DNA from 3 places in the Streptomyces sp. NPDC050564 genome. Region 2 is predicted to be linked to each of the others. Evidence: predicted binding sites of a transcription regulator. Region 2 holds the regulator's gene; each other region holds the start of a gene.
What was found. Region 2 encodes HrcA, which represses chaperone genes, less so after heat shock. Its sites were predicted from a motif close to TTNGCACTCNGNNNNNCNGAGTGCNAA; they were not measured.

Region 1: groES (co-chaperone GroES) is a predicted target of HrcA. The motif match lies at 2,280-2,306, and genes of this name have one in related genera.
Region 3: groL (chaperonin GroEL) is a predicted target of HrcA. The motif match lies at 3,043-3,069, and genes of this name have one in related genera.

Annotation. Positions count from the first base shown of each region.
Region 1 is NZ_JBITGS010000004.1:231,824-241,827, forward strand. It holds gene ACIBK0_RS08695 (ester cyclase) at 1-24, shown strand, start outside; gene groL (chaperonin GroEL) at 87-1,715, opposite strand; gene groES (co-chaperone GroES) at 1,827-2,135, opposite strand; gene ACIBK0_RS08710 (polysaccharide deacetylase family protein) at 2,361-3,152, opposite strand; gene ACIBK0_RS08715 (polysaccharide deacetylase family protein) at 3,149-4,117, opposite strand; gene ACIBK0_RS08720 (methyltransferase domain-containing protein) at 4,251-5,450, shown strand; gene ACIBK0_RS08725 (cell wall-binding repeat-containing protein) at 5,428-7,455, opposite strand; gene ACIBK0_RS08730 (RNA polymerase sigma factor) at 7,604-8,875, opposite strand; gene ACIBK0_RS08735 (YciI family protein) at 8,920-9,276, opposite strand; gene ACIBK0_RS08740 (hypothetical protein) at 9,560-10,004, opposite strand, start outside.
Region 2 is NZ_JBITGS010000001.1:431,087-441,090, forward strand. It holds gene ACIBK0_RS01930 (VOC family protein) at 156-548, opposite strand; gene ACIBK0_RS01935 (16S rRNA (uracil(1498)-N(3))-methyltransferase) at 567-1,316, opposite strand; gene ACIBK0_RS01940 (nitronate monooxygenase) at 1,313-2,404, opposite strand; gene dnaJ (molecular chaperone DnaJ) at 2,665-3,801, opposite strand; gene hrcA (heat-inducible transcriptional repressor HrcA) at 3,802-4,818, opposite strand; gene ACIBK0_RS01955 (MBL fold metallo-hydrolase) at 4,989-5,729, shown strand; gene ACIBK0_RS01960 (DUF3097 domain-containing protein) at 5,761-6,564, shown strand; gene hemW (radical SAM family heme chaperone HemW) at 6,671-7,903, opposite strand; gene ACIBK0_RS01970 (SpoIIE family protein phosphatase) at 8,098-10,004, opposite strand, start outside.
Region 3 is NZ_JBITGS010000019.1:49,644-59,647, forward strand. It holds gene ACIBK0_RS28380 (NADH:flavin oxidoreductase) at 1-990, opposite strand, end outside; gene groL (chaperonin GroEL) at 1,259-2,881, opposite strand; gene ACIBK0_RS28390 (cold-shock protein) at 3,233-3,436, opposite strand; gene ACIBK0_RS28395 (MoaD/ThiS family protein) at 3,887-4,162, opposite strand; gene thrC (threonine synthase) at 4,159-5,454, opposite strand; SAM riboswitch class I at 5,472-5,618, opposite strand; gene ACIBK0_RS28405 (glucosyl-3-phosphoglycerate synthase) at 5,796-6,740, shown strand; gene ACIBK0_RS28410 (trehalose-6-phosphate synthase) at 6,871-8,259, shown strand; gene ACIBK0_RS28415 (hypothetical protein) at 8,363-8,533, shown strand; gene otsB (trehalose-phosphatase) at 8,521-9,384, opposite strand; gene ACIBK0_RS28425 (DUF3263 domain-containing protein) at 9,645-9,872, opposite strand; gene ACIBK0_RS28430 (ABC transporter substrate-binding protein) at 9,905-10,004, opposite strand, start outside.

The DNA.
Region 1 (10,004 bases), on a different contig from region 2:
GCGCTCGACGCGCTGGAGGCCTAGCACTCAAGGGAGAAGCCCCCGTACCCGGACCGGGAACGAGGGCTTCTTCATGAAGCGGTGCCTCAGTGGGAGTGCCCGTGGCCGTGGCCGTGACCGGCGTCGGCCTCCTCCTCGGCCGGCTTCTCGACGACCAGGGTCTCGGTCGTGAGGAGCAGGGAGGCGATGGAGGCGGCGTTCTCCAGGGCGGAGCGGGTGACCTTGACCGGGTCGATGACGCCGGCCTTGACCAGGTCGCCGTACTCGCCGGTGGCGGCGTTGAAGCCCTGGCCCTTGTCGAGCTCGGCGACCTTGGAGGTGATGACGTAACCCTCCAGGCCGGCGTTCTCGGCGATCCAGCGCAGCGGCTCGACGGCGGCACGGCGGACCACCGCGACACCCGTGGCCTCGTCGCCGGTCTTGCCGAGGTTGCCCTCGAGGACCTTCACGGCGTGGACGAGCGCGGAGCCACCACCGGAGACGATGCCCTCCTCGACCGCGGCGCGGGTCGCGGAGATGGCGTCCTCCAGACGGTGCTTCTTCTCCTTCAGCTCCACCTCGGTGGCGGCGCCGACCTTGATCACGCACACGCCGCCGGCCAGCTTCGCGAGGCGCTCCTGGAGCTTCTCGCGGTCCCAGTCGGAGTCGGTGTTCTCGATCTCGGCCTTGATCTGGTTGACGCGGCCGAGGACCTCCTCGGAGCTGCCGCCACCGTCGACGATGGTGGTGTCGTCCTTGGTGACGGTCACGCGGCGAGCGCTGCCGAGCACGTCCAGGCCGACCTGGTCGAGCTTGAGGCCGACCTCCTCGGCGATGACCTGACCACCGGTGAGGGTGGCGATGTCGCCGAGCATGGCCTTGCGGCGGTCACCGAAGCCGGGAGCCTTCACGGCAACGGCGTTGAAGGTGCCACGGATCTTGTTCACGACCAGGGTCGACAGGGCCTCGCCCTCGACGTCCTCGGCGATGATCAGCAGCGGCTTGGAGGCGTTGGACTGGATGACCTTCTCCAGCAGCGGCAGCAGGTCCTGGATGGAGCTGATCTTGCCCTGGTGGATGAGGATGTACGGGTCCTCGAGGACCGCCTCCATGCGCTCCTGGTCCGTCACGAAGTACGGCGACAGGTAGCCCTTGTCGAAGGCCATGCCCTCGGTGAAGTCCAGCTCCAGGCCGAAGGTGTTGGACTCCTCGACGGTGATGACACCGTCCTTGCCGACCTTGTCCATCGCCTCGGCGATGAGCTCGCCGACCTGCGGGTCCTGGGCGGACAGACCGGCGACGGCGGCGATGTCGGACTTCTCGTCGATCGGGCGCGCGGTGGCGAGGAGCTCGTCGGAGACGGCCTTGACCGCCGCGTCGATGCCCTTCTTCAGCAGCGCCGGGGAGGCACCCGCGGCGACGTTGCGCAGGCCCTCGCGCACGAGCGCCTGGGCGAGCACGGTGGCGGTGGTCGTACCGTCACCCGCGATGTCGTTGGTCTTGGTCGCCACCTCCTTCACCAGCTGGGCACCGAGGTTTTCGAACGGGTCGTCGACCTCGACCTCGCGGGCAATGGTGACACCGTCGTTGGTGATGGTGGGAGCGCCGAACTTCTTGTCGATGACGACGTTGCGGCCCTTGGGGCCGATCGTCACCTTCACCGTGTCGGCAAGCTTGTTGACGCCGCGCTCAAGGGCGCGACGGGCGTCCTCGTCGAACTTCAGGATCTTCGCCATGGAGCGATTCAGCCCTCTCGGAAACTTTGGGAGAAACGAACTGCGCCCCCAGCGCCCGGCTTTTGAAGGTCGCGGGGGCCAGGGGCGCAGTTCACTGCAAAACCGGGTGAATTACTTCTCGATGATCGCGAGCACGTCGCGAGCCGAGAGGACGAGGTACTCCTCGCCGTTGTACTTCACCTCGGTGCCGCCGTACTTGCTGTAGAGCACGACGTCGCCGACAGTGACGTCGAGCGGAAGACGGTTACCGTCCTCGAAGCGGCCCGGACCCACAGCAAGGACGACGCCCTCCTGGGGCTTCTCCTTCGCGGTGTCCGGGATGACCAGGCCAGAGGCCGTGGTCTGCTCGGCGTCGAGCGGCTGGACCACAATGCGGTCCTCGAGCGGCTTGATGGCAACCTTGGAGCTGGCGGTCGTCACGATCCGACCTCCCCCTTCGGAGATCTCACGGGGTTAACTGTCTGAGGTGGCGACCAGGTCGATCCGTCGTCGCGGGTGCCGGACCTGCCCGTCGCTACTGGCACTCTCCAGGGGGGAGTGCCAGACCTGAGACTATGACCGCGATTAGCACTCGGTCAAGCGGAGTGCCAGAAGCCTCCGGCGCGCCGCGATGTTTCTGGTCGCACCGGGTGGATGTGGGCGCCGTCAGAGGTAGTCCTCGAGACGGGCCACCGTGAATCCCTGCGCCTGGACACGACGCAGCAACCGGGTCGTCGACTCGCTGAGCGTGACGCCGTCCGTGTCCTGCGGACGGGCGAGGATGATGTCGCCGGGTCGCAGCCGGTCCCCCTCCGCGCACCGCAGCCTTTTCGCCCTCATCGACGCCCGCCACAGTACGACCGCAGCGACCCCGCAGTCCCCCGCCGCGCGCAACGTCGTGCGGTCGTACCTGCCGTACGGGGGCCGCAGCAGCCGGGGCCGGATGCCGAAGCGCTGTTTGAGCTTGACCTGCTGGCCGCAGATCTCGGCGCGCTGACCGACATACGGCAGGCCGCGCAGGGAGGCGTGGTCGAGGGTGTGGTTCTGCACGCTGGCGCCGACCGCGCGCAGCTGGGCGAAATGCCCGTACCCCGGCCCGACGACGCTGTCCGTGAGGAACATGCTGACCGGCAGCCGCAGTTCACGGACCATGTCGACGAACCGCGGATCGCGCTCGACGCCGTCGTCGTATGTCAGGAAGACCACCTTGTCGCGGGTGGGGACGTGGTCCACGACGGGCGGCAGCCCCGGACCCGCGGTGCGGGCGGTGGTCCGGACGGGCGGTCTCGGCGCCCTGGCGAGCGGGGCGGCGAGCCCCCAGCGGCGGTACGCCGACTCGCGTGGCCGTACCTTCTGTGCCGCCTTCTTGCCCAGCCGCTCGATCGGGTCGACGGACTGCGCGCAGCCGCTCAGGAGCGCGGCTGCGAGCAGCCCGGCGACCAGTCCCCGCACCCTCACAGGTAGTCCTCCAGGCGGGCCACCGCGTATCCCTCGTCCGTCACCTTCTTCATGAAGCGGCGCACCATGTCGGGCATCGTGCCCTTCCAGTCGTTCCGGCCGCGGAAGTGGGTGAGGACGATGTCGCCGGGGTGCAGGTCCTGGTCCCACTCGCGGTACTCCCAGTGGTCGACGAAGACCTCCTCGTCCCAGATGGGCGCGTACTTGATGCCGCAGGACTTGGCGGCGCGCAGGGTGTCCTGGTTGTAGTTGCCGTACGGGGGCCGGAAGACCGTGGGGCGCTTGCCGAACTGCCGTTTCATGATGGCCTGCATGCCGCAGATCTCGTCCTTCTGTTCCGCGTACGAGAGTCCGGGCAGGTAGGGGTGGTGAAGCGTGTGGTTGTTCAGCGTGACGCCCTGGTCGCGCATCTTCCGGAAGTACTGGTAGTCGTCCTTGATCAGGTAGTTGCTGAGGAAGGCGGTGTACGGGATCTTCAGATCGCTCATCATCCGCAGGAACTTCGGGTCCTTCTCCTCGCCGTCGTCGATGGTGAGGAAGACGACCTTGTCCTTGGTGGGGACGGTGGTGAAGACCGGGGGCAGGTCCAGCTCCTCCTGGTCGTCGACCTCGAACCCGTCGCGGGCCCTGATCACCGGCTTCCTGACGGGCGCCGGCGGGGCCGTCAGCGGCGTCCTGGCCAGTCCCCAGCGCTTGGCCGCGGCGGCCCGTTGGGCCTGCGCGAGGCGGAGCTTGACGGCGTACGAGTAGAGGGCACGGGCGGGGGGCGCCTTCATCGCCTGCTGACCGGGGGCCGGCCGCACGCCGTGACCGTCGGAGCAGCCGGAGACGAGGGCGGTGAGGGCGAGCACGGCGACCACACCGCGGGAACCGACTCCACCGCGGAAGCCGGCTCCACCGGGGGTACGGGCCCCCTTGCCGGATTCGGCACTCCCGCGGGCGCCGAATCCTCCGCGAAGCCCCATCCCCTTCGCCGCATTTTTATACTTTTGTCGTACAGGTCGCATGGCGCCGGATCCTCGCAGGTCATGCCCCACACGGCGCCCCGACACCGCCGCCGGAACGCGCAGCGTCCACCGACTGGCCCACAATGGCCCGGTGAACGACGTCTCCTTCGCCTCCCTGCTCACCCCCGAGGGCCGCGCCCTGCTCGACGAGGTGCGCGGCACCGAACCGGCGCAGGAGCTGGCCGTCGCCACCCGGCTGCGCCGCGAGCACCCGGCCGAGCTGGTCTCGGCGGCCCTCGGGCAGGCGCGGCTTCGGCAGCGGGCGGCGGCGAAGTTCGGGGCCGAGGACGCGGAGCGGATGTTCTTCACCCCGCACGGGGTCGAGCAGTCGACGCGGACCAGCGTGGCGACCTACCGCGCGGAGCGGTTCCGGGCGCTGGGCATTCGTTCCGTCGCCGACCTCTGCTGCGGCATCGGCGGCGACGCGATCGCGCTCGCCCGCGCCGGGATCCGGGTCCTCGCCGTCGACCGCGACCCGCTGACGGTGCGGGTCGCCCGCGCGAACGCCGACGCGCTCGGGCTCGCCGGCCTCATCGAGGTGCGCGAGGCGGATGTCACGGAGGTGGACACCGCGCAGTACGACGCGGTCTTCGTGGACCCGGCCCGGCGGGGCGGCCGTGGCCGGATCTTCGACCCGGAGGCTTACTCGCCCCCGCTGTCCTGGGCGGTCGGGACGGCCCTGAAGGCGCCGCTCGCCGCGCTGAAGATCGCCCCCGGCATCCCCCACGAGGCGGTCCCCGCCGAGGCGGAGGCCGAGTGGATCTCGGACGGCGGGGATGTGAAGGAGGCCGTGCTGTGGTTCGGCACGGAACCCGGTCTGGTGCGGGCCACGCTGCTGCCGGGACCGCGCGAGCTGCGCGGCCGTGGTCTCCCGAACCCCCGAGTCCGGCCGCCGGGACGCTACTTGTACGAGCCCGACGGCGCCGTCATCCGCGCCCATCTGGTCGCGGAGGTGGCCGAGGAGCTCGACGGCGGCTTGATCGACGAGACCATCGCGTACGTCACGGCGGACGAGCTGCGCCCGACGTCGTACGCCACCGCATACGAGATCACCGATCAACTCCACTTCAACGTGAAGAAGTTGAAGGCGCTGCTGCGGGAGCGGGAGGTCGGCGTCCTGACGGTGAAGAAGCGCGGGTCGGCCGTGGAACCGGAGGAGCTGCGGCGCAAGGCCCTGCCCAAGGCGCACGGTCCCGGATCCGCGACGGTGTTCCTCACACGGGTGGCGGGTGCCCCGACCATGCTGGTGGGGGCACCCGCGACGCCGGCTACTGGTGGTGGTCGGTCCTGAGCGAGACCAGGTCCGGCTCCGCGGCGGGCCGGAGCCCGGTGCCGGCGTGCGCCGACGGGGCCCCCGCGACCGGGCCGACCGAGGAGTACGAACTCGTCGCCGCCGGTGCGCCGTTGTAGTACGGCGTGTACTTCCACTGGCTGCTGCTCGCGCTGATCGCCGCGCCCGCGGAGTTCATCGCCGTCGTCGAGACCGAGCCGGTGCCGCCGAAGACCGCCAGGCCGTTGATGCTCGCGGCATCCCTGACCAGGTAGGACTTGGTGTCGGTGGAGAGCGTGCCGAGGTCCGTCCACAGCAGCGGGCCGAAGACGTTCATCGCGGAGGCGGCGGTGGTGCCGCCGCGCCAGCTGTCGCTGTACGCGAGCGCCGCACTGCTCGGCCCGCCCCACCACATCTTCGCGAGGGCGGCCGCGGTGCCCGCGTTGGTGGCGGCCGTGACCGGGTAATAGGTGTACGTCGAGGGCCAGTTGGAGAACGGCGTGTGGGTCAGCGCGTACTTCGCCGAGGTACCGACCGGGATCATGTAGGTGTCGTCCGGGTCGAGGCTGTTCAGGTACGACTTGACCGACGAGGTCAGCGTGTTGCCGTCGTTCACTACTACGGTGGCCTTGCCGGAGGTCCCGAGGGAGCCCGCCGCGGACGCGGCCGCGAGCGCCGAGTGGTAATCGGTGCCGGTGGCGATGAAGACGTAGTCCGGCGCGCTGGTGATGGACTTGGCGACGGCGACCGAGGTCGAGTAGCGCGAGGTGCCGGCCAGCCGCTTCGGGGTGAAGCCGAGCGAGGAGATCTTCGAGGAGACCGCGCTGCTGAGGATCGACGTGCCGCCGACGAGGTAGACCGTGGCGCCGGGCTTGAGGACCCGCTTCAGCTCCGCCTGCACGGGCGAGGAGACCGAGGTCGAGGGCGTCAGCAGGACCGGGCCGTGCCTCTTGCCCGCGAGGGCGGGGGCCGTCAGCGCGTACGACTGGCTGTCCTGGGAGACCAGCACGGCGGACGAGGCGTCCATCAGGCCCGCCTCGCTCTTGCCGACCGTGTTCCAGGTCCAGCGGGACCCGGCGATGTTGCTGCCGTAGACGTCGGCGCCCCAGATCCGGGCGACGGTGTTCTTGCGGAGCGGCTGCCAGGCGGGCGAACGGCCGCCCCACGGGAAGGGCTCGCCCTCCGTCACCGCGTCCGCGGTGATCGTCATGACGACGTTGCTCTCCTGGCGGCCGCCGCTGGTGGGCCGATTGAAGTGCACGACGAGCCGGTCGCTCGCGGGCGCCCAGGCGGGGGTGTCGTAGTCGCCGGTGTCGTTGGTCAGGCGGCGCTCGCCTGTGCCGTCGGTGTTGACCGAGAACAGCTGGCGGTACCCGTCGACGGAGCGGACGAACGCGACCTTGGTGCCGTCGGGCGAGAGGGCGGGCGAGCCGCCGTTCGCGACGAGCGTGGTCTGCGTCTTCGTCGCCGCGTCGTACAGCACGACGGACGGCGTCTTGGTGGTGCACGATCCGCCGTTGCGCTGGAAGACGAGACGTTTTCCGACCGCGTCGCCGCTCGGCAGCGTGTCGCAGCCGCCGGAGGCCAGCAGCCGGACTGGGGTGCTGCCGTCGGCGGCGATGGAGTACAGCTTGCTCGCCGCGGAGTAGACGATCTCGCGGCCGTAGGTCCAGTACGTCGGGTGCGACGCCGAGGGGCCGCTGTCGGCACCTTCGTAGACCGTCGTCCTGGTGCTGCCGGTGACGCTGATGGTCTGTAGTGATCCGGCGTCCTCGAGGACCACGCGGCTGCCGTCGGGCGACCACGCGGGCGACTCGTCGTCGGAGCCGTTGGAGATGCGCTTCTCGTCGTTGCCGGTGACGTCCATCGACATGATGCCGTCGTTGACCACGGCGATCCGGCCGTCGGCCGCCGGCCACCCGGCGACGTCGGCCGCCGCGCCCGGCGCCAGCGCGGTTGCGGTGCCGGCGGCGAGGGCCGTCACGGCGGTGAGCGCCAGGAGTCTGTGGCGCGCGGAGATTCTCATGGGTGTCCCCCCCAGGTAGCTGTGGGCTGCCGGACCGCACCTGACAGGGGCCTTCGGGATGAACGGAGAGCGTCGTTCCCGTGTACGGCAGCGGCGCAACTGTAAGCCCTTGCTGATCAGCTTGGGAATGGAGTTACGGGTGTGCCGTTCACGGCCCCTCCAGCTCGCGCGCCCGGGTCGTCAGCAGCTCCCGCTCCCGCTCGTTCCGGGCCAGCGAGGCCGCCCGTTCGAACTCCGCCCGCGCCTCCCCCGTCCTCCCCAGCCGGGCGAGCAGGTCCCCCCGGACGCTGGGCAGCAAGTGGTATTCGCGGAGCGCGGGTTCGCCGGCGAGGCTGTCGACGATGGTGAGCGCGGGCTCCGGGCCCTGCGCCATCGAGACGGCGACGGCGCGGTTCAGCTCGACCACGGGGGACGGAGAGCGGGCCGCCAGCAGGCCGTACAAGGTGGCGATCCGGCCCCAGTCCGTGTCCTCGTACGCGTACGCCTGCGCGTGGCACGCGGCGATGGCCGCCTGGAGGGCGTACGGGCCGGGGGCGCCCGTGCCGACGGCGTTGGCGCGGCCCAGCGCGGCGAAGCCCCGGCGGATCAGCAGGCGGTTCCAGCGGCGGCGGTTCTGGTCCTTCAGCAGGACCGGTTCGCCGGACGGTCCGGTGCGGGCGGCGGCGCGGGACTCCTGGAGTTCCAACAGAGCGACGAGTCCGTGCACTTCGGGCTCCTTCGGCATCAACTCGGCCAGCACCCAGGCCAGTCGGAGCGCGTCCTCGCACAGGGCGGGACGCAGCAGGTCGTCGCCCGCCGTGGCCGCGTAACCCTCGTTGAAGATCAGGTAGATGACCTCGAGGACGGATCCGAGACGGGCTTCGCGCTCCGGGCCGTACGGGACCTCGAAGGCGACCCCCTTCGTCGCCAGCGTCCGCTTGGCGCGCACGATGCGCTGGGCGATCGTCGGCTCCGGGGCGAGGAAGGCGCGGGCGATCTCGGCTGTGGTCAGGCCGCCCAGCAGGCGCAGGGTGAGCGCGATGCGGGCCTCGGCGGACAGCACGGGGTGACAGGCGGTGAAGACGAGCCGCAGCAGGTCGTCGTCGATGTCGTCCGGGTCGACCGGCTCGTCGACGTGGTGCGGGGCGGTGACCGACAGGTCCCGCCCCACCTCCTCCAGCTTGCGCGCGTACCGTTCCCGGCGGCGTACGAGGTCGATCGCGCGGTGCTTGGCGGCGGCCGTCAGCCAGGCGCCCGGGTTGTCCGGCACACCGTCCCGCGGCCACTGCTCAAGCGCCGCGACCAGGGCGTCCTGCGCGAGCTCCTCGGCGATGCCGACGTCCCGGACGATCCGGGCGACGGCGGCGATGACACGGGGCGACTCGATGCGGAAGACGGTCTCGATGGCACCCGCTGTGCCGACGGTGGGCTGCTCAGTCACAGCCCACCATGCAACACCCTCGACGGCCTCAGGCCAAGGAACGCTCAGGCCTCGGCGATCTCCCGCACCTCGCAGGTCACCGTCCAGTACTCCTCGTGCACCTTCACAAACCGCTTGGTCCACTCGACGGCCTCGTCCATGTCCTTGCACTGGGTGATGGCGTAGCCGCCGATGACCTCCTTGGACTCGGCGAACGGCCCGTCCGTGACGGTGACCTGGCCGCCCTCCCAGCGAACCCGCTTGCCCTCGCCCTGCGGAGTCAGCCCGGCGGTGTCCAGCATCACCCCGGCCTTGGTGATCTCCTCGATCAGCTCCCCCATCCGCTCCATCAGCTCGGGGCTGGGGCCCTCCGGGGGCGCGGTGGTCTCGTCGACGCGGACGATCGAGAGGTAGCGCGGCATGGTGACTCCTTCGGTACGGCGGCCGGGTCTTCGGCCGTTCCGGGCGGGGTCTCTCCCCGCCTCTCACCCTTGCGTCGAACGGGAGGGGCCCGTTTCGACACTGTCTCCGGATTTCTTCGACGTTTCTTCTGGAAGGGTCTTTTCCGCAGGTCGGAGCGTTGGTCCGGACAGCGCGGCTGCCGCCGGGGCCGCCGTGGCCGGCATCCGGCCGCCATGCGGAAGGCCGACGAGAAGCCGTGCACCAGCCCTGCGGGTCCGGCCCCCGTCGCGCTCGCCGCGACCGTCACCAGACGGCATGGCGGCGACGGTCCCGCGCCCCGCCCTGCCCGACGATCCGCGCGTGCGCGTCCTCGCCACCGCCGTCCACATGCACACAGTGCTGTGCGGTATGCCCTGGGTGGTCCAGGTGCTGGGCCTCGGCGACCTCACGGACAAGGGCGCGCTGTGGATGGTCGAGGAGATCGTCGCCTCCGCCGTCGCCTGCGGCCTCACACTCGGCCGTCAAGGCGTCCGAGGGGCTGACGTCGCCGGTCGTGGCGCCGGGTGGTGACGTCGTGCTGTTCGTGCGGCAGGACACCGACGCGAACACCGCCACCGTCGTGGCGCGCGACCTGAAGACCGGCGCGGTGCGCTGGAGCGGCAAGCCGTGGAAACTGCCGAAGCCGAAGGACGGCGGGATCAACTCCGCCGCGCTCTCGGTCACCAGCGAGAAGGGGAAGACGTACGCG
Region 2 (10,004 bases):
CTTATCCGCCTCAAAGCCCCCATAGACGGCAGCCTGCCACTGTCCCGCGAACGGCGGTAGACCGCATGCGGCCACGATCCCCAGGACCACCCGAAGGAGGGTTTTTCACCCCCGCCGCCCCTGCCGGGGCGGCGGGGGCGAAAGAGGCCTGGCCCTCAGGTACGCAGGAGGAGCCACTCCTGGAGCTCCACCAGGTTGCCCTCCGGGTCCTTGAGGTGGGCGACGCGCATGCGGTCGGTCATGGGGACAGGACCGTGCAGGACGGTCGCGCCACGCGAGGCGATCTGCTCGCAGTACGCGTCCAGGTCATCCACCCGTAGCACCACCAACGACCGATGCCCGGTAGCCAAGTCGCCCAGTTCACCCAGGACTTCGGCCATCACCGACCGGTCCTGTATGGCGATGCCCGCCGACCCGGTGGCGGGGCTGAACTTCTCGTACGGCCCCTCCGTCGCACCCGACTGGGGCTTGAGACCCAGCACCTCGGCGTAGAAGCGGTAACAGGCGGCGAAGTCCGAGACGAGCAGCCGTACCTGAGCGAGTTCCAAGGCGATCCCCCGTGAGTGTCAGGACCAGCGACCGGTACGGGCCAGCAGCAGCGCCGCCGCCACGGTCCCGGCGGTCGAAGTACGCAGCACGGTACGCCCCAGGTGGAACGTCCGCGCACCCGCCTCGGTGAACAGCGCCACCTCCTCGGGCGAGATCCCGCCCTCGGGGCCGACCACAAGGACGATCTCCCCGGAACCGGGCAGTTCGGCCGTCGCGAACGGCTCGGTCCCGAGCTCCGTGTCCTCGTGCAGTACCGCCGCCAGATCCGCTTTGGCGAGAAGTGCGGCAACCTGCTTGGTCGACATCGCGTCCGCGACCTCGGGGAAGCGGACGCGCCGGGACTGCTTGCCGGCCTCCCGGGCCGTGGCCCGCCATTTGGCGAGCGCCTTCAGCCCCCGCTCGCCCTTCCACTGCGTGATGCAGCGGGAGGCCGCCCAGGGCACGATCGCGTCCACGCCGGTCTCCGTCATGGTCTCGACGGCGAGCTCGCCCCGGTCGCCCTTGGGCAGGGCCTGCACGACGGTGATGCGCGGCTCCTCCGCCGGCTCCTCGGTCACCGAGTCCATCCGGACGATCAGCCGGTCCTTGCCCTCGGTCTCCAGCACCACGCACTCCGCCCAGCGCCCGGCCCCGTCGGTGAGGACGACGTCCTCGCCGGGCCGCAGCCGCTTCACCGAGACGGCGTGCCGCCCCTCGGGCCCGTCGAGGACATAGCGTCCGCCGCCCCCCGCGTTGAAATCTTCGACCACGAACACCGGGGCGGTCATCGGCCCGCACCCCCGTCCTCTTCCGGGAGCGCCGACAACGCTGTCCTGGCGGCGGCGAGTTCGGCGCTCAGCACCTCCACCAGCTGCCCCGCAGGCAGTTCGCGGGCCATGCGGTGGCCCTGACCGGCCCACAGTGCCATGCCCTGCGCGTCGCCCGCCGCGGCGGCCGCCTTGCGCAGCGGGGAGGTGAGGTGGTGGATCTCGGGGTACGCGGCGGGCGCGTACGGACCGTGCTCGCGCAAAAAGCGGTTGACCAGTCCGCGCGCCGGGCGCCCGGAGAACGCGCGCGTCAACTCCGTCCGTACGAACAGGGGGTTGGTCAGCGCCTGCTTGTGCATGGCGTTCGCGCCGGACTCGGGGGTGGCGAGGAACGCGGTGCCGAGCTGGGCCGCGCTCGCGCCCGCCGCGAGCACCGCGGCGATCTGGCTGCCGCGCATGATGCCGCCCGCCGCGACGATCGGGATCTGCACGGTCTCGCGGACCTGCGCGATCAACGAGAGCAGCCCTATGCCGGTGCCGTCCGTCTCCGGGTTGTCGCGGTGGGTGCCCTGGTGGCCGCCCGCCTCGACGCCCTGCACGATCACCACGGCGGCGCCCGCCCGCTGCACGGCCAGCGCCTCCTCGGCGGTGGTCGCGGCGACCATCGTCAGCGTGCCGGCGCGGGCGAGCGAGTCCAGTACGTCGCGGGTGGGAACGCCGAAGTGGAAGGAGACCACCGGCACCGGGTTGTCGAGGAGGACGGCGAGCTTGGCGTCGTAGCCGTCGTCCCGGCCGCTGTCGGGGTCGCCGAGCTCGGTCTCGTACCAGGCGGCCTCACCAGCGAGCTGGTTGGCGTACACCTCGACGGCGGCGGAGTCCGCATACTCGGGCTGCGGCATGAAGAGGTTCACACCGAAGGGGCGGCCCGTGAGTCCGCGCAGCTGCTTGATCTCCTGGTACATGCCGTCGGCGGTCTTGTACCCGGCGGCGAGGAACCCGAGCCCACCGGCCTCGGACACGGCGGCCGCGAGATGCGGGACGGAGACGCCGCCCGCCATGGGGGCCTGCACGATCGGGTGGGGGAAGAGATCGGTCAGTGCGGAGGACATGACGGCATGTTGTCACGTCCCCCGTACAAGTCCGAATCCGGCCTTCCGCCTGGCATAGGCCAACGGGATGGGCACCCGCGACCACCTATTTTCGCCCCTGTCGAACGCCCCGTAAGGGGCCCGAGGCTGTGACATTTGCGGCTCCGCCGCGTGGGCGCGACCAGCCCCCACCCACCCGCAGCCGAAAGACGACCGGGGGCCTGGGGGGCGGAGCCCCCCAGGGACGGGACGGCCAGGGGCGGAGGGGCGAAAACCTCACCTCAGCGGCCGTTGAACGCGTCCTTCAGCCGCGAGAACAGCCCCTGCTGTCCGGGCTGGAACTGCCCGGTCGGCCGCTCCTCACCCCGCAGCTTCGCAAGCTCCCGCAGCAACCGCTCCTGCTCGGGATCGAGCTTCGTGGGCGTCATCACCTCGACGTGCACGATCAGATCGCCCCGGCCACCGCCCCGCAGATGCGTGATGCCCCGCCCGTGCAGCGGGATCGACTGCCCGGACTGCGTGCCCGGACGGATGTCGACCTCCTCCAGGCCGTCGAGCGTCTCCAGCGGCACCTTCGTGCCGAGGCACGCCGCGGTCATCGGGATGGTGACCGTGCAGTGCAGATCGTCGCCGCGCCGCTGGAACACGGCGTGCGGCAGCTCGTGGATCTCGACGTAGAGGTCACCGGCGGGCCCGCCACCGGGGCCGACCTCGCCCTCGCCGGCGAGCTGGATCCGCGTGCCGTTGTCGACACCGGCCGGGATCTTCACGGTCAGCGTCCGACGGGAGCGCACCCGGCCGTCGCCCGCGCACTCCGGGCACGGGGTCGGGACCACGGTGCCGAAGCCCTGGCACTGCGGGCAGGGGCGGGACGTCATGACCTGGCCCAGGAAGGACCGCGTCACCTGCGACACCTCACCGCGACCGCGGCACATGTCACACGTCTGCGCCGAGGTGCCCGGCGCCGCGCCTTCCCCATTGCAGGTGGCGCAGACGACGGCCGTGTCGACCTGGATGTCCTTCGTCGTGCCGAAGGCGGCCTCGTCCAGCTCGATCTCGAGCCGGATCATGGCGTCCTGGCCACGGCGGGTGCGCGACCGGGGGCCGCGCTGCGACGCCGTACCGAAGAAGGCATCCATGATGTCCGAGAAGTTCCCGAAGCCGCCCGCGCCGAAGCCGCCCGCGCCCGCGCCGCCCGACTGGGACAGCGGGTCGCCGCCGAGGTCGTAGACCTGCTTCTTCTGCGGGTCCGACAACACCTCGTACGCGGCGTTGATCTCCTTGAACCGCTCCTGCGTCTTCGGATCGGGATTGACGTCCGGGTGCAGCTCGCGCGCGAGCCTCCGGAACGCCTTCTTGATCTCGTCCTGGGACGCGTCGCGGCGCACGCCGAGTACGGCGTAGTAGTCCGTGGCCACTTAAGACTCCGCCAGGATCTGTCCGACGTACCGTGCCACCGCTCGTACCGCTCCCATCGTTCCCGGATAATCCATGCGGGTCGGGCCGACCACGCCGAGTTTGGCTACTGCCTCGCCGCCCGAACCGTAGCCGACCGAGACCACGGACGTGGAGTTGAGTCCCTCATACGCGTTCTCGTGCCCGATTCGCACGGTCATGCTCGAATCCCCGGCCTCACCAAGCAACTTGAGGAGCACCACCTGCTCCTCCAGCGCTTCGAGCACCGGCCGGATGGTGAGAGGGAAGTCATGTCCGAAACGGGTGAGATTGGCGGTGCCGCCGATCATCAGCCGCTCCTCGGTCTCCTCGACGAGCGTCTCCAGAAGGGTGGAGAGCACTGTCGAGACCGTACCGCGGTCCTCCGCCTCAAAGGCCTCCGGCAGGTCCTGCACGAGCTGCGGGACATCCGCGAAACGGCGGCCCGCGACCCTGCTGTTGAGCCGGGCCCGCAGATCCGCGAGCGACGTCTCGCCGAACGGCGCAGGGCAGTCGATCATGCGCTGCTCGACCCGGCCGGTGTCGGTGATCAGCACGAGCATCACGCGCGCTGGGGCGAGCGAGAGCAGCTCCACGTGCCGCACGGTCGAGCGCGTCAGCGAGGGGTACTGCACCACAGCGACCTGCCGTGTGAGCTGCGCGAGCAGCCGTACGGTCCGGCCCACGACGTCGTCGAGGTCGACGGCGCCGTCGAGGAAGTTCTGGATGGCGCGCCGCTCGGGCGCGGTCATCGGCTTGACGCCCGCGAGCTTGTCGACGAAGAGGCGGTAGCCCTTGTCGGTGGGGATGCGCCCGGCGCTGGTGTGCGGCTGGGCGATGTAGCCCTCGTCCTCCAGCACGGCCATGTCGTTGCGCACGGTCGCAGGCGAGACGCCGAGGCGGTGCCGCTCGGTCAGCGCCTTGGAACCGACCGGCTCCTCGGTGCCCACGTAGTCCTGGACGATGGCGCGCAGCACCTCAAGCCTGCGTTCACTGAGCATCGCGCACACCTCCAGAAGTCTTCCCCGCGCACTTCGTGGCCTTCGGCCTGGCACTCAGCGCACGCGAGTGCCAGCGTTCCCCGGCCCAGTGTACGGCGGTGAGGTACGGCCCCGGCAAGGGCGGGCCTGCGATGTCGTGCCTGGCAGGCTCTCACGGCTAGCGTCTCCATATGAGGCTGACTTGGGAAGACCTGGGGTGGGAAACGGTGGCGCCCCGGGTCGGGCGGAAGCGGCTTCCGGTCTGGGACTGCACGGCCGGGCTCGTGGTGGGCGACGGCGCGGCGCTGATGATCGACGCGGGGTCGAGCCTGCGGGAGGGCGCGCAACTGCGGACCGAGGCGCGACGGATCCTCGGTGGCGACCGCCGTGTGACGCACCTCGCACTCACACATCCCCACTTCGACCATGTCTTCGGGGCGGCCGCGTTCGCCGGGGTGGAAGTGTTCGGCGCGGTCGGCCTGGACGCGGTCTTCGCGCACGACCGCGAGGAGCTGCGCGCGGACGCCGTACGCAACGGTCTCGACCCGCGCGAGGCGGCGGAGGCCGCGGACCTCCTGGTCCACCCCCGCCACTCGGTGTCCGGCGAGTGGACCCTCGATCTCGGAGGCGGCATACAGGTCCTGCTCGCCAACGTGGGCCCCGGCCACACCTGCCACGACCTGGTGGTCCTGGTCCCCGGCCCACCCGGCTCACCGGAGACCGTCTTCTGCGGCGACCTGGTGGAGGAGTCGGGCGAACCCCAGGCGGGTCCCGACGCCGTTCCCTCCCACTGGCCGGCGGCGCTGGACCGGCTGCTCGACCTGGGCGGGGAGGACGCGGTGTACGTGCCGGGACACGGCGCGGCGGTGAATGCGGCGTTTGTCCGTGCGCAGCGGGACGCGTTGGCCACACGTTTCGGCGTGTCTTCGTAGCGGGCCGGGAGCTTCTCCTATCGTCATCCGAATGCGCCAGTACTCTCCGGACCTCACCCCGCCGTGGAAGAAGCCCCAGGCCGTGCCCGAGGTCCCCGCCGACCCCGGCCTGGTGGTCGAGGAGCCCGGCACCGGCTTCTGCGGCGCGGTGATCCGCTGCGAGGCGGGCACGGTGACCCTGGAGGACCGCTTCGGCAAGCACCGCGTGTTCCCGCTGGAGCCGCGCGGCTTCCTTCTGGAGGGCAGGGTGGTGACGCTGGTCCGCCCGGCCTCCGGTCCGGTACGTCCCACCCGCACGGCCTCCGGTTCGGTCGCCGTCCCCGGCGCGCGGGCCCGGGTCGCGCGGGCCGGACGTATCTACGTGGAGGGCCGCCACGACGCCGAACTGGTCGAGCGCGTCTGGGGCGACGACCTCCGTATCGAAGGCGTCGTCGTCGAGTACCTGGAGGGCATCGACGACCTCCCGTCGATCGTCGCGGACTTCGCGCCGGGGCCGGACGCCCGCCTCGGCGTCCTGGTCGACCACCTGGTCCCCGGCACGAAGGAGTCCCGCATCGCGGACGCGGTCACCAGCGACCACGCCCTGGTGCTGGGCCACCCGTACATCGACATCTGGGAGGCCGTGAAGCCGTCCTCCGTGGGCATCGGGGCCTGGCCCAGGATCCCGCACGGCCAGGACTGGAAGACGGGCGTCTGCCGCGCCCTGGGCTGGCCGGAGAACACCGGCGCGGCCTGGCAGCACATCCTGTCCCGGGTGCGGTCCTACAAGGACCTGGAGCCGGAACTCCTGGGCCGGGTCGAGGAGCTGATCGACTTCGTGACGGCCCCGGCGTAGCTGTGGGCAGTCGTGCCGCCGGGGCGGCACCCGCCCCACAGAAGGCGGCACCCCGCGCGCGCCGGTAGGCGCACCGCCCCCGACCCCGGCCGCGTCCCCGGGTGCCTCAGTCCACCAGGTCCCGCACCACCGCGTCGGCCAGCAGCCGCCCCCGCAGCGTGAGAACGGCGCGACCGGCGTCGTACGGGCCGGGTTCGAGAAGTCCGTCGGACAAGGCCCGGCGGGAGGCGGCCAGCCCGTCCGGCCGGAGCAGGGACAGCGGGCAGCCCTCGCGCAGCCGCAGTTCGAGCAGGATCCGCTCGACGCGGCGGTCCTCCTCGGAGAGGAGTTCGCGGCCCGCGCCCGGGGAGCGGCCGGAGGCCAGGGCGGCGGCGTACGCCCCGGGATGCTTCACATTCCACCAGCGCACGCCGCCGACGTGGCTGTGGGCGCCGGGGCCCGCGCCCCACCAGTCGGCGCCGCGCCAGTACAGCTCGTTGTGCAGGCAGCGGCCGGCCTCGGAGGTGGCCCAGTTCGACACCTCGTACCAGTCGAACCCGGCCGCCGACATCACCTCGTCCGCGATCAGGTAGCGGTCCGCGTGAACGTCGTCGTCCGTCATCGGGACCTCGCCACGGCGGATGCGGCGGGCGAGCTGGGTGCCCTCCTCGACGATCAGGGCGTACGCGGAGATGTGGTCGGGGCCGGCGCCGAGGGCCGCGTCGAGCGACGCGCGCCAGTCGTCGTCGGACTCCCCGGGCGTGCCGTAGATCAGGTCGAGGTTCACATGCTCGAAGCCCGCCGCGCGGGCCTCGGCGACACAGGCCTCGGGGCGGCCGGGGGTGTGCGTACGATCGAGCACCTTCAGTACGTGCTGCCGGGCGCTCTGCATGCCGAAGGAGATCCGGTTGAAGCCCCCGGCGCGCAGGGTCGCCAGGTATGCCGGGTCCACCGACTCCGGGTTCGCCTCGGTCGTGATCTCCGCGTCGTCCGCGAGCCCGAACTCGTCGCGGATCGCCCCCAGCATCCGTACGAGATCGTCGGCGGCGAGCAGGGTCGGCGTACCGCCGCCGACGAAGACCGTGCGAACGGGGCGCGGGTCGTCGCCGAGGACCTTGCGGGCGAGGCGGACCTCGTCGGTCAGCGTGTCCGCGTAGTTGTCGCGGGAGGCGAGCACGCCTCCGGTGCCCCGCAGCTCGGTCGCCGTGTAGGTGTTGAAGTCGCAGTAGCCGCAGCGGGTCGCGCAGTACGGCACGTGGAGATAGAACCCGAGGGGTCGCTCGGCCGCCCCGGCCAGGGCGTGCGCGGGCAGCGCCCCGTCGTCGGGGACGGGCTCACCGTCGGGAAGTGCGGAAGGCATGCCTTCCATTGTCCAGCACGTCCGCCCATGCCCTCGCTCGCCAGAATTCAGGAGCGCCCCGTCAGGGGCGCGGGGAACTGCGCGACCAGCCCCCACCGGCCCGCACCCAAAAAGACAACCCGGGCGGTCTGGGGGCAGGGCCCCCAGGTACGGGACGGGTAGGGGCGGAGGGGGCGAGAAAAACGCTGTTCCCGCTACTCGGCCTGCAGTACCAGCAAGGCCATGTCGTCCTCCGGCGGCCGCGCCCCGAACTCGTGCACCAGCCTGCGGATCCGTTCCGCGATCAGCTCGGCACTCAGCCCCGCACAGCCCTCCAGAGCCTTCGCGAGCCCGTCCTCGTCGTCGAACTGCCGGGACCCATTGCGCCGCTCCGTCACCCCGTCGGTGACACACAGCAAGGTGTCACCGGCATGCAGCTCGAAGGTCTCGGAGCTGTAGCAGGCGTCCTCGAAGACGCCGAGAAGAGTCTGCGGCCCCGCCACTTCCCGTACGTCACCGTCGGGCCCGAGGAGCAGCGGCAGTGGATGCCCGGCGGAGGCCAGAGTGCAGCGCACACCCCCGTCGAAGGGGACGAGCTCGCCGTACAGCATGGAAAGGAACCGCGTCTGCGGGCCGAGGTCCGCGCCCAGCCCCGGCCCGCCCGCTGCCACGAGCGCACGGGCCGCCGCGTCCGCGGCCTCCGTCGCGTCGTCGAGCAGGAGCTGATTGAGGCGGTCGAGGACGTCCGCGACGTGGTAGCCCTCACGGGCCAGCAGCCGCAGCCAGGGCCGGGCCAGGCCGATCACCACGGCGGCTTCGGGGCCCTTGCCCTGGACGTCGCCCACCGCGAAGCACCAGCGCCCGTCGCCCGCGGGGAACAGGTCGTAGAAGTCGCCGCTGGGCCCGCCCTTGTCGAGCGGCTCGTACACGAGCGCGCTGCGTACGCCCGGGATCTCGGCGACCGCGCCGGGCAGCAGGCCGCGCTGGAGGACCCGGCTGATGGTGGCCTGGCGCGCGTACTGGCGGGCCGCGCCGATGGAGAGGGCGATGCGACGGCTGAGGTCCTCGACGAGCCCGGTGATCTCGTCGGGGAAGTCGACCAGCCCGGCCCGTCCGATGACGAGCGTGCCCAGCGGCCGCCCGCCCGCGATCAGCCGGTACGCGAGCGCCGCCCCGCTCGCCCCGCGCCCGCCCAGCGCCTCACCGGGCCAGGGCACGGGGACGGCCCGGGAACGCACCGCGTCGGGCAGCAGCGGCGGGTCCTTCTCCAGGGCACGGCGCAGCTCCTCGATGCGGTTCTCACTGCCGTGCCACACCCGGGCCAGCCGGGGTCCCAGGGCGAAGCCGAGACCGCCCGCCCGGTCGGTGGCCTCGTCCTCCAGCCACACCGCGCACCAGTCGGCGAGGCGCGGCACGAGCAGCTGTCCGGCGAGCGCGGCCACCAGATCCTCGTCGAGCTGCCCGGCGAGCAGATCGGACGCCTCGGCGAGGAAGGAGAGCGCCCCGCGGTTGAGCCAGTCCTGGTCCTGCTGGGCGCTGCGTCGCGGCTCGGGCGGAAGTATCTCGGGGGCGAGTATCTCGCCCACCCGTATCCCGCGCTCAAGCGCCTGCTCACCGGCGTACGCCGCTATCTTCTCCGCGACTCCGGAAATCCTTTCGGCTCCCGAAATCCTGCCGACTCCCGAGATCCTTCCCGCATCGGAGATCAGCCCCGATTCCGAGACCTTTCCTCCGTCCGAGCCCTTTCCCGAACTCGAGATCCCGCCCACGTCCGAGCCCCTTCCCGAACCCGAGCCCGAACCCCTTCCCGCGTCCGAGATCCGCCCCGAATCCGATCCCCCTCCCGGATCCGAGATCCACCCCGCATCCGAGATCCTTCCCGTATTCGAGATCCTTCCGGATGCGGAATTCCTGTCGGCTTCCGACATCGTCTCGGCGCCCGGGACGCCACCCGCTGCAGGGACGCCTTGCGCACCCGAATTGCCCGCCACCTCCATGACCGCGCTCCCGTCGACGGGCAGCCGCGCCCACACGGTCTTGACCCCGGTGCGATAGGTGATCCCCCAGGCGTCGGAGAGCGCGGACACGAGCCGTAACCCGCGCCCGTACTCCGGCGTGCCGT
Region 3 (10,004 bases), on a different contig from region 2:
GACCGAGGAGCCCTCTCCCTGGAAGGCCTTGAGGAACTCACCGTCCAGGCCGACCGAGCCGACGGTGATGGCGGGCTTGCCGGTGATCTTCTTCGTCCAGCCGGCCAGGTTCAGGTCGGAGTCGTCGAACTCCGGGAGCCAGTAGCGGCGGGTGGAGGCGTGGAAGGCGTCCACTCCGGCGGCGGCGAGCGGCGTCAGGATCGCCTCCAGCTCCTCCGGGGTCTCGGCCAGCCGGGCCTCGTACGCCTGCTGCTTCCACTGCGAGTAGCGGAAGAGCACCGGGAAGGACGGGGAGACCGCCGCGCGGACCGCGGCCACGATCTCCGCCGCGAACTTCGTACGGGCCACCGGGTCGCCGCCGTACGCGTCCGTGCGGCGGTTGGTGCCCGCCCACAGGAACTGGTCGATCAGGTAGCCGTGGGCGCCGTGCAGCTCGACTCCGTCGAAGCCGATGCGCTCGGCGTCGGCCGCGGCCGCGGCGAAGGCGCCGACCACGTCGTCCAGATCGGTCTGCGTCATGGCCTTGCCGGTGACGTCGGCGCCCTCGGAGCCGATGCCGGAGGGGCCGACCGCCGGGGCGTCCGCGAACGGCGGCTCGCCCTGGTTGCGCACCATGCCGATGTGCCACAGCTGCGGCACGATCGTGCCGCCCGCCGCGTGCACGGCGTCCGCGACCTTCGCCCAGCCCGCCAGCTGCTCCTCACCGTGGAAGCGCGGGACCCGGTCGCTCTGCCCGGCCGACTCGTGGCCCACGTACGTGCCCTCGGTGACGATCAGGCCGACGCCCGCGGCGGCGCGGCGGGAGTAGTACCCGACGACGTCCTCCCCCGGTACGCCGCCCGGCGAGAACATCCGGGTCATCGGGGCCATCACGATCCGGTTCGGGACGGTCAGGCCGTTCAGGGAGACGGGACGGGACAGGATCTCGGCTGCGCGTGAGGCGGCGGTGGCAGTCACGAAGGGGGCTCCTCGGAGAGGTCGGTCGGACATCGAGCAGTTAGGGGATTCCGGGCGGTATGTGCACGTGCATCGACCGCCCATGAACGTCAACCGCCCCACCCGCCACGACATTCCGCCGCCCCACGGCCCGCTTCTGTGATCCCGCACACGCGCGACGCGAGCGCCCTGGACCCACCCGACAAGAGCACCCCGGACGGTTCGACGAGAGCACCCCCCCAAAAAACGCCCGAGGGCGGCACCCCCTGGGAGTGGGGGTACCGCCCTCGAAACGTAAGGACAGTGATCAACCGGAGGTCGATCAGAAGTCCATGTCACCGCCCGGCATGCCGCCCGGAGCGGCCGCGGCGGCCTTCTCCGGCTTGTCGGCGATGACGGCCTCGGTGGTGAGGAACAGCGCGGCGATGGAGGCGGCGTTCTGCAGGGCAGAGCGGGTCACCTTCGCCGGGTCGATGATGCCCTCGGCGATCATGTCGACGTACTCGCCGGTCGCGGCGTTCAGACCGTGGCCCACGGCCAGGTTGCGCACCTTCTCGACGACGACGCCACCCTCGAGACCACCGTTGACGGCGATCTGCTTGAGCGGGGCCTCCAGGGCGAGCTTCACGGCGTTGGCGCCGGTCGCCTCGTCACCCTCGAGCTCCAGCTTCTCGAACACGGCGGACGCCTGGATGAGAGCGACGCCACCACCGGCGACGATGCCCTCCTCGACGGCCGCCTTCGCGTTGCGAACGGCGTCCTCGATGCGGTGCTTGCGCTCCTTGAGCTCGACCTCGGTGGCGGCACCGGCCTTGATGACGGCCACGCCGCCGGCCAGCTTCGCCAGGCGCTCCTGGAGCTTCTCGCGGTCGTAGTCCGAGTCCGAGTTCTCGATCTCGGCACGGATCTGGTTGACCCGGCCGGCGACCTGGTCGGCGGAGCCGGCGCCGTCGACGATCGTGGTCTCGTCCTTGGTGATGACGACCTTGCGGGCGCGGCCCAGCAGGTCCAGACCCGCGTTCTCCAGCTTGAGGCCGACCTCCTCGGAGATGACCTCGCCGCCCGTGAGGATGGCGATGTCGCCGAGCATGGCCTTGCGGCGGTCACCGAAGCCCGGGGCCTTGACGGCGACGGACTTGAAGGTGCCACGGATCTTGTTGACGACCAGGGTCGACAGGGCCTCGCCCTCGACGTCCTCGGCGATGATCAGCAGCGGCTTGCCGCCCTGCATGACCTTCTCGAGGAGCGGGAGCAGGTCCTTGACGTTGGCGATCTTCGAGTTGGCGATCAGGATGTACGGGTCGTCGAGGACGGCCTCCATACGCTCCATGTCGGTGGCGAAGTACGCCGAGATGTAGCCCTTGTCGAAGCGCATACCCTCGGTGAGCTCCAGCTCCAGACCGAAGGTCTGGGACTCCTCGACGGTGATGACGCCTTCCTTGCCGACCTTGTCCATGGCCTCGGCGATGAGCTCGCCGATCTGGGTGTCGGCGGCGGAGATGGAGGCCGTGGAAGCGATCTGCTCCTTGGTCTCGACATCCTTGGCCTGCTCGAGCAGGGCACCGGAGACGGCCTCGACGGCCTTCTCGATACCGCGCTTGAGGGCCATCGGGTTGGCGCCGGCGGCTACGTTGCGCAGACCCTCGCGGACCAGCGCCTGGGCCAGGACGGTCGCGGTCGTCGTGCCGTCACCGGCGACGTCGTCCGTCTTCTTCGCGACCTCCTTGACCAGCTCGGCACCGATCTTCTCGTACGGGTCCTCGAGCTCGATCTCCTTGGCGATGGAGACACCGTCGTTGGTGATCGTGGGGGCGCCCCACTTCTTCTCGAGGACGACGTTGCGGCCCTTGGGGCCAAGGGTGACCTTGACGGCGTCGGCGAGCTGGTTCATCCCGCGCTCGAGACCGCGCCGTGCCTCCTCGTCGAACGCGATGATCTTGGCCATGTGAAGTGGTCCTCCCGGACGGGGTGGATTGCTCCGGACCGTGCCCGCGCCCGCGACGGACGGCCTGCAAGCCTTGTGGTTCCTTGCCCCACCGGCTTGCGGACCTCGCTGACCCGATCCAAGTTCTGTCACTCTCACTCGGAGAGTGCTAACGCCAATGATTAGCACTCGGCCCCCTCGAGTGCAAGATGCTCCCGCGCAACGAGCCCATTGAGGGGTGGTGGTCGAGCGACGGGCGGGCGCAAGCGCCTCTCACGAACGGGAGGGATCCGGGAACGCACGAAGGGCCCGCGTCCCTGATGGGATGCGGGCCCCTCGGCGTGAGTGCGTCGGTGGCCGTTCGCGCCGGGATCAGACGGCGAGCTTGACCATGTCCGCCTGCGGACCCTTCTGGCCCTGCGAGATCTCGAACTCCACTCGCTGACCCTCTTCAAGGGTGCGGTAGCCGTCCATCTGAATCGCGCTGTAGTGCACGAAGACGTCCGCACCACCGTCGACCGCGATGAAGCCGTACCCCTTCTCCGCGTTGAACCACTTGACGGTGCCCTGAGCCATGCCTAACTCCCCTATTACTGGCCCTTGCACAGATCCACACTTCGCGGATCCGGGTCAGACCTCACCCCCCAACGGTTGGGGGTGTGCGCCGGAACGCGTCGACCGCGGCTGAATGTATCTGTCCAACTGCCGTCTGCAACAGGTCAATCGGACGAGAATTCTGGGCACGGTCGATCGGGAAAATGCGGAGAATTCGCGAAGATTCAGGGCAAGTCGGGCCCCGTAAATGCCATAATCGGCTCAAAAAGGTGGGGCACTTTGGCTACTTCTTGTCGGCTGTCGCGCAGATGCTCATATGCGTCCGGCATGAAAAGCGAAGCAGCTTCCCCAACTCTACCGTGCTCAACCATGCAGAATTGCCCCCTCCGTTTCTCTCACGGAGGGGGCAATTCGATGAACTCTTAGTGATGAGCGTTACCTACGGTAACAATCTCACCTTGGGTGACGGGTTCAGCCGCCCGCGACCGCCGGGATGATCGACACGCCCGCACCGTCGGGCGTCGCCGTCTCCAGACCCTGCTCGAACCGCACGTCGTCGTCGTTGACGTACACGTTGACGAACCGACGCAGCTTGCCCTGGTCGTCCAGAACGCGCGCGGCGATACCCGTGTGGTTCTTCTCCAGGTCGGCAAGGACCTCGGCGAGGGTCCCGCCCTCGGCCGTCACCTCGGCCTGACCGCCGGTGTAGGTGCGCAGGATGGTGGGGATGCGGACGTTGACGCTCATGATGCGAGGCCAGCCTCTCGGAAGGAGTCCAGGTTCGGGCGGATGGTCGCGGTCAGGCCGGTGCCGGCCACCGCGTCCAGGGTCTTGAGGCCGTCGCCGGTGTTGAGGACGACCGTGGTCAGGGTCGGGTCGAGGAGGCCGTTCTCGATCAGCTTCTTGGCGACGCCGAGGGTCACACCGCCCGCCGTCTCGGCGAAGATGCCCTCCGTGCGCGCAAGGAGCTTGATCGCGTCGACGACCTGCTCGTCGTTGACATCCTCCACCGCACCGCCCGTGCGGCGCGCGATGTCGAGGACGTACGGCCCGTCGGCCGGGTTGCCGATGGCGAGCGACTTGGCGATGGTGTTCGGCTTCTGCGGCCGTACGACGTCGTGCCCGGCCTTGTAGGCGACGGACACCGGCGAGCAGCCTTCGGCCTGGGCGCCGAAGATCTTGTACGGCTTGTCCTCGACGAGGCCGAGCTTGATCAGCTCCTGCAGACCCTTGTCGATCTTCGTGAGCTGGGAGCCGGAGGCGATCGGGACGACCAGCTGGTCGGGCAGACGCCAGCCGAGCTGCTCGCAGATCTCGTACGCCAGGGTCTTGGAGCCCTCCGCGTAGTACGGCCGCAGGTTGACGTTGACGAAGCCCCAGCCCTCGCCGGCCGGGTCGCCGATCAGCTCGGAGCAGAAGCGGTTCACGTCGTCGTAGTTGCCCTCGATGCCGACGAGCTCGCCGCCGTAGATCGCGGCCATGACGACCTTGCCCTGCTCCAGGTCGTGCGGGATGAACACGCAGGAGCGGAAGCCGGCGCGGGCGGCGGCGGCGCCCACCGCGCCGGCGAGGTTGCCGGTGGAGGAGCAGGAGAGGGTGGTGAAGTCGAAGGCGCGGGCGGCCTCGATGGCCTGGGCGACGACGCGGTCCTTGAAGGAGTGCGTCGGGTTGCCGGAGTCGTCCTTGACGAAGAGCTTGCCGGCGTCGACACCGAGCTCGCGCGCCAGGTTGTCGGCCTTGACGAGCTTGGTCCAGCCGGGGTTGATGTTCGGCTTCTCGGCGACGTCCGCGGGGACGGGCAGCAGGGGCGCGTAGCGCCAGATGTTCGCGGGGCCCGCTTCGATGCGCTTGCGGAGTTCCTCGGTGTCGTAGGCCGAGAAGTCGTACGCGATCTCCAGCGGGCCGAAACACTCCTCGCAGGCGAAGACCGGGCCGAGCGGGACCCGGTGCCCGCACTCGCGGCAGGAAAGCGCGGCGGCGGGGCCGAGATCAACGGCGTCTACGGTGTTCGTGGTGCTTGCAACAGTCTGCGCAGCCATGGAGGCGAGGCCCTTTCTCCTCATCTTCCTCACGACGCACTTCGCCGTGAGACGGATTTGGCACCTTCCCTAGCCGGGAGCCTCGCCACGTCAACGTGACAAGACCGGCTGGAGGGTTGCCGGGGCTTCAACGGGCCGTATCCCTCTGCCCCTCTGGATGAGCGGTATTCGGTTGTTGAACTATTGATCACCATGCGCGCCGATGATCTACGCAATGCGATGGTCATCCGCGTTGTTCAAGACTGTAACCGAAGGCCAGGACAGTTGAGATAGTCGTCCGAACCGCGAGATGGATCACACCGTGCGAGACGGGGTGATCAGACAGTGAGGAGCCGCAGACTGTGCTGAAGGAAGTCGAGCGCTGGCTGAGCACACGCTCCTGGTCCGTGACCGATCGCCCGCTCCACCAACTCATGGCCGCCAAACGCACCACCGGGTCGACGGTCAGTGTCGTCCTGCCCGCGCTCAATGAGGAGGAGACCGTCGGCGAGATCGTCGCGATCATCCGCCACGATCTGATGCAGCAGGTGCCCCTCGTCGACGAGATCGTCGTCGTCGACTCGGGCTCGACGGACCGCACCTCCGAGGTCGCCGCCGCCGCGGGCGCGCGCGTCGTGCACCGGGACGCGATCCTGCCGCGCATCCCGACCGTGCCCGGCAAGGGCGAGGTCCTGTGGCGGTCGCTGCTGGTGACGAGCGGGGACATCATCTGCTTCATCGACGCGGACTTGAAGGAATTCTCGTCCGACTTCGTCTCCGGGATCGTGGGCCCGCTGCTCACCGAACCCGGCGTGGACCTGGTCAAGGCGATGTACGACCGTCCCCTCGGCCAGGCCGCGGGCCAGGGCGGCCGCGTCACCGAGCTGATGGCCCGCCCCCTGCTGAACATGCACTGGCCGCAGCTCGCGGGCTTCGTCCAGCCGCTCGGCGGCGAGTACGCGGCCCGCCGCTCGCTGCTCGAACAGCTGCCGTTCCCCGTCGGGTACGGCGTCGAGCTGGGCATGCTCGTCGACGCCCTGCACCTGGTGGGCCTTGACGCCCTCGCCCAGGTCGACGTGGGCGTCCGCAAGCACCGCCACCAGGACGGACAGGCGCTGGGCCGCATGGCCGCGGCGATCTACCGCACCGCCCAGCTGCGCCTGGCCCGCGGCCACATGATCCGCCCGTCGCTCACGCAGTTCGAGCGGGGCGAAGAGGGCTTCGAGCCGCGCACCCACTCCGTTGACACGGAAGAACGCCCTCCGATGGTGGAAATCTCCGAGTACCGGAAACGGAAGGCCGCGTAGGCCGTGTCCGTGACGGGCGCGGGGAACTGCGCGGCCGGCCCCCGCCGGCCCGCGGATCCCGCGCGGCGCCGCATTGCATACAGCCGAGGGGAACGTTTGAGCGTTTCGGTGCCGGGCTAGGTTTCGTGGCATGGCTTCAACGCACGGTGCCCACCGGATCCTGGTCGCCTCCAACCGCGGCCCGGTCACCTACGAGGTGCGCGAGGACGGCTCGCTGAACGCCAAGCGCGGTGGCGGCGGGCTGGTCTCGGGCCTGTCGGCGATCGGGCCGGACGCGGGCGCCCTGTGGGTGTGCTCGGCACTCGGCGACGGGGACCGCGAGGCAGTGCGGCGCGGGGTCGGCGAGGACGGCGTACGGATGCTGGACATCGATGCCGAGGTGCACGCCGACGCGTACAACGGCATCGCGAACTCCGTGCTGTGGTTCGTTCACCACATGCTGTACCAGACGCCGCTGGAGCCGGTCTTCGACGCGGAGTTCCGGCGCCAGTGGGCGTCGTACGAGGCGTACAACCGCGCGTTCGCCGAGGCGCTGGCCGACGAGGCGGCTCGGGGTGCCGTGGTGGTCGTGCAGGACTACCACCTGACCCTCGTGCCCGGGATGCTGCGCGAACTGCGCCCCGATCTGCGGATCGGGCACTTCTCGCACACGCCGTGGGCGCCGGTGGACTACTTCCGGATGCTGCCGGACGACATCGCCGAGCAGGTGCTGCGCGGGATGCTGGGCGCGGACCGGCTCGGCTTCCTCACCAGTCGGTGGGCGAACGCGTTCACCAGGTGCGCCGCCGACCTCGTCGGCGGGCTCGGAGACACCCGGGTCGGCGTGCACGGGCTCGGCGCGGACGCGGACTTCCTGCGGCGGCGCTCGCACGAGGCGGACGTCGAGGAGCGGATGGCCACGCTGCGGGAGCAGATCGGCGACGGCCGCAAAACGATCGTGCGGGTCGACCGGACCGAACTGTCGAAGAACATCGTGCGCGGACTGCTGGCGTACCGGCAGCTCCTCGACGACCACCCGGCGTGGCACGAGCGCGTCGTGCACGTCGCCTTCGCGTACCCGTCCCGGCAGGACCTCGCCGTGTACCGCGACTACACGGCCGCGGTGCAGCGTCTCGCCGAGCAGATCAACTCGCAGTACGGGACGGCCGGCTGGACTCCGGTGGTCCTGCACGTCAAGGACGACTTCGCACGGTCGCTGGCCGCGTACCGGCTCGCCGACGTGGCCCTCGTCAACCCCATCCGGGACGGCATGAACCTCGTCGCCAAGGAGGTGCCGGTCGTCTCCGACGAGGGCTGCGTGCTGGTGCTGTCACGCGAGGCGGGGGCCTACGAGGAGCTGGGCGAGGATGCGATCTCGGTGAATCCGTACGACGTGATCGGTACCGCCCGGGCGTTGCACGAGGCGTTGTCCATGTCCGTCGGCGAGCGGGCCGAGCGTACGAAGCGGCTGGCTGCCGCGGCTACGGCTTTGCCGCCGGCCCAGTGGTTCCTCGATCAGTTGCACGAGCTGGACGCCTGATTGCGGGTCACCCGGCGTTGACGGGCACAGCGGTGAGGGCTGGAGAGCAGTCCAACAGCGCCTGCCGTACCGGCACAACTCGCAGGACCGGGACACCGCCGCGGTGAACGCCGATCCGCTGTTCGTGTCCGCGATCCCGGTGGTCCCGTACGACGTACGGCTGCATGCCGGTTTGCCCGCCTGCGGGGCGGGGTCGGTGACCGGGGGCGGACCGGACCACTTCGCGAACCCGGTCTCCGCCCCCTCCAACAGCGGTGCCGATCAGTCCAGTTGAGCCGCGAGCGCGGACAGCAGTCGTACGACGCCGGGCGGGCCGTCCACCACCAGGTCGGCCCGGTCGGCGAGTTCGGCGACCTCGGAACTGCCGCTGCAGACGAGGAGCCCGGGGATGCCGTCGGAGCGGAGCTTGTCGACGGCGGCGAAGGCGGGCAGGTCGCCCAGGTCGTCACCGGCGTACAGGACGGCTTCGGCACCGATCTCGCGGACGTACTCCAGAAGGGCGACGCCCTTGTCCATGCCCGGCGGGCGCAGCTCCAGGACCATGCGGCCCGGCTCGACGATCAGGCCGTGCCGGGTGGCCAGGTCGGTGAGGGGCTCGCGCAGGGCCTCGAAGGCGGCCTGCGGGTCGCTGGCCCGGCGGGTGTGGACGGCGACGGCGCGGCCCTTCTCCTCGATCCACGTGCCCTGCCAGGCGCCGATCTTGTCCAGGAACCCGGGCAGCTCGGCGCGGACGGCGGCGACGCCGGGGTGCGGGGCGGGGGCGCTGACCGTGCTGCTCACCGCGTCCCAGCGTTCGGCGCCGTAGTGGCCGAGGACGACCAGGTGCTCCAGGCCCGGGACGCCCGCGAAGCCGCCGTGCCGGACCGCGACGCCGGCCGGGCGGCCGGTGATCACGGCTACGGAGGCGACCTTCGGGGCGAGGGCCGCGAGGGCGGGTACCGCGTCGGGGTGGGCGCGGGCCTGTTCGGGGTCGGCGACGATCGGCGCGAGGGTTCCGTCGAAGTCGAGCGCGATCACCGCCCGGGTGGGCCGGGCGAGGATGGCATCGCGGCCTTCGCGACCGGCGGGGGTCATTGGCGTCGGCGAGGAGTCCGTGGACTCCGGGGATTCCGGATGGCTGCCCATACGCCGACCCTATCCGCGCGGGGCCGGGCGTACCCATGGCTCATCGCGTCACGCGCGGCCGCCCACCGGGGTGCGGGCGGGGAGTTCTTCGCCCCCTCCGCCCCTGCCCGTCCCGTGCCTGGGGGCTGCCGCCCCCAGACCCCCGCTCAAAAGAGTGCGCAGTTCCCCGCGCCCCTGAAAGGGCCGCGGGGGAACTGCCGAAAGGCTGGTCGGGACGGGCAAGGGCGGAGGGGGCGAAAAAACACCCGCCCGCACCGCCGTCACCGCTCCCCCCGGCGCGCCTCCCTGACCCGTCGGAGGCGGTTGACCGTGACGGGATCGTGGGCGAGGGCGCGCGGGTCGTCGAGGAGGGCGTTGAGGAGTTGGTAGTAGCGCACCGGGGGCAGGCCCAGCTGCTCCCGTATCGCCCGCTCCTTGGCCCCGGGGCCCGGAAAGCCGCGGCGCTCCATCGCGAGGATGCCCTGTTCCCGCGGGGTGAGGTCCTCCATGGACAGCACGGTATCCCCCGGCACTGACAGCGCTACGCCGCGCTGTCCTGCGTCGTCGCCGTGATCTGGAGCCTGCTCAGGACCCCGGTCGGGCTTCCGCTCGAACTCACGGCCTGGGCGATCTGCTGCTTG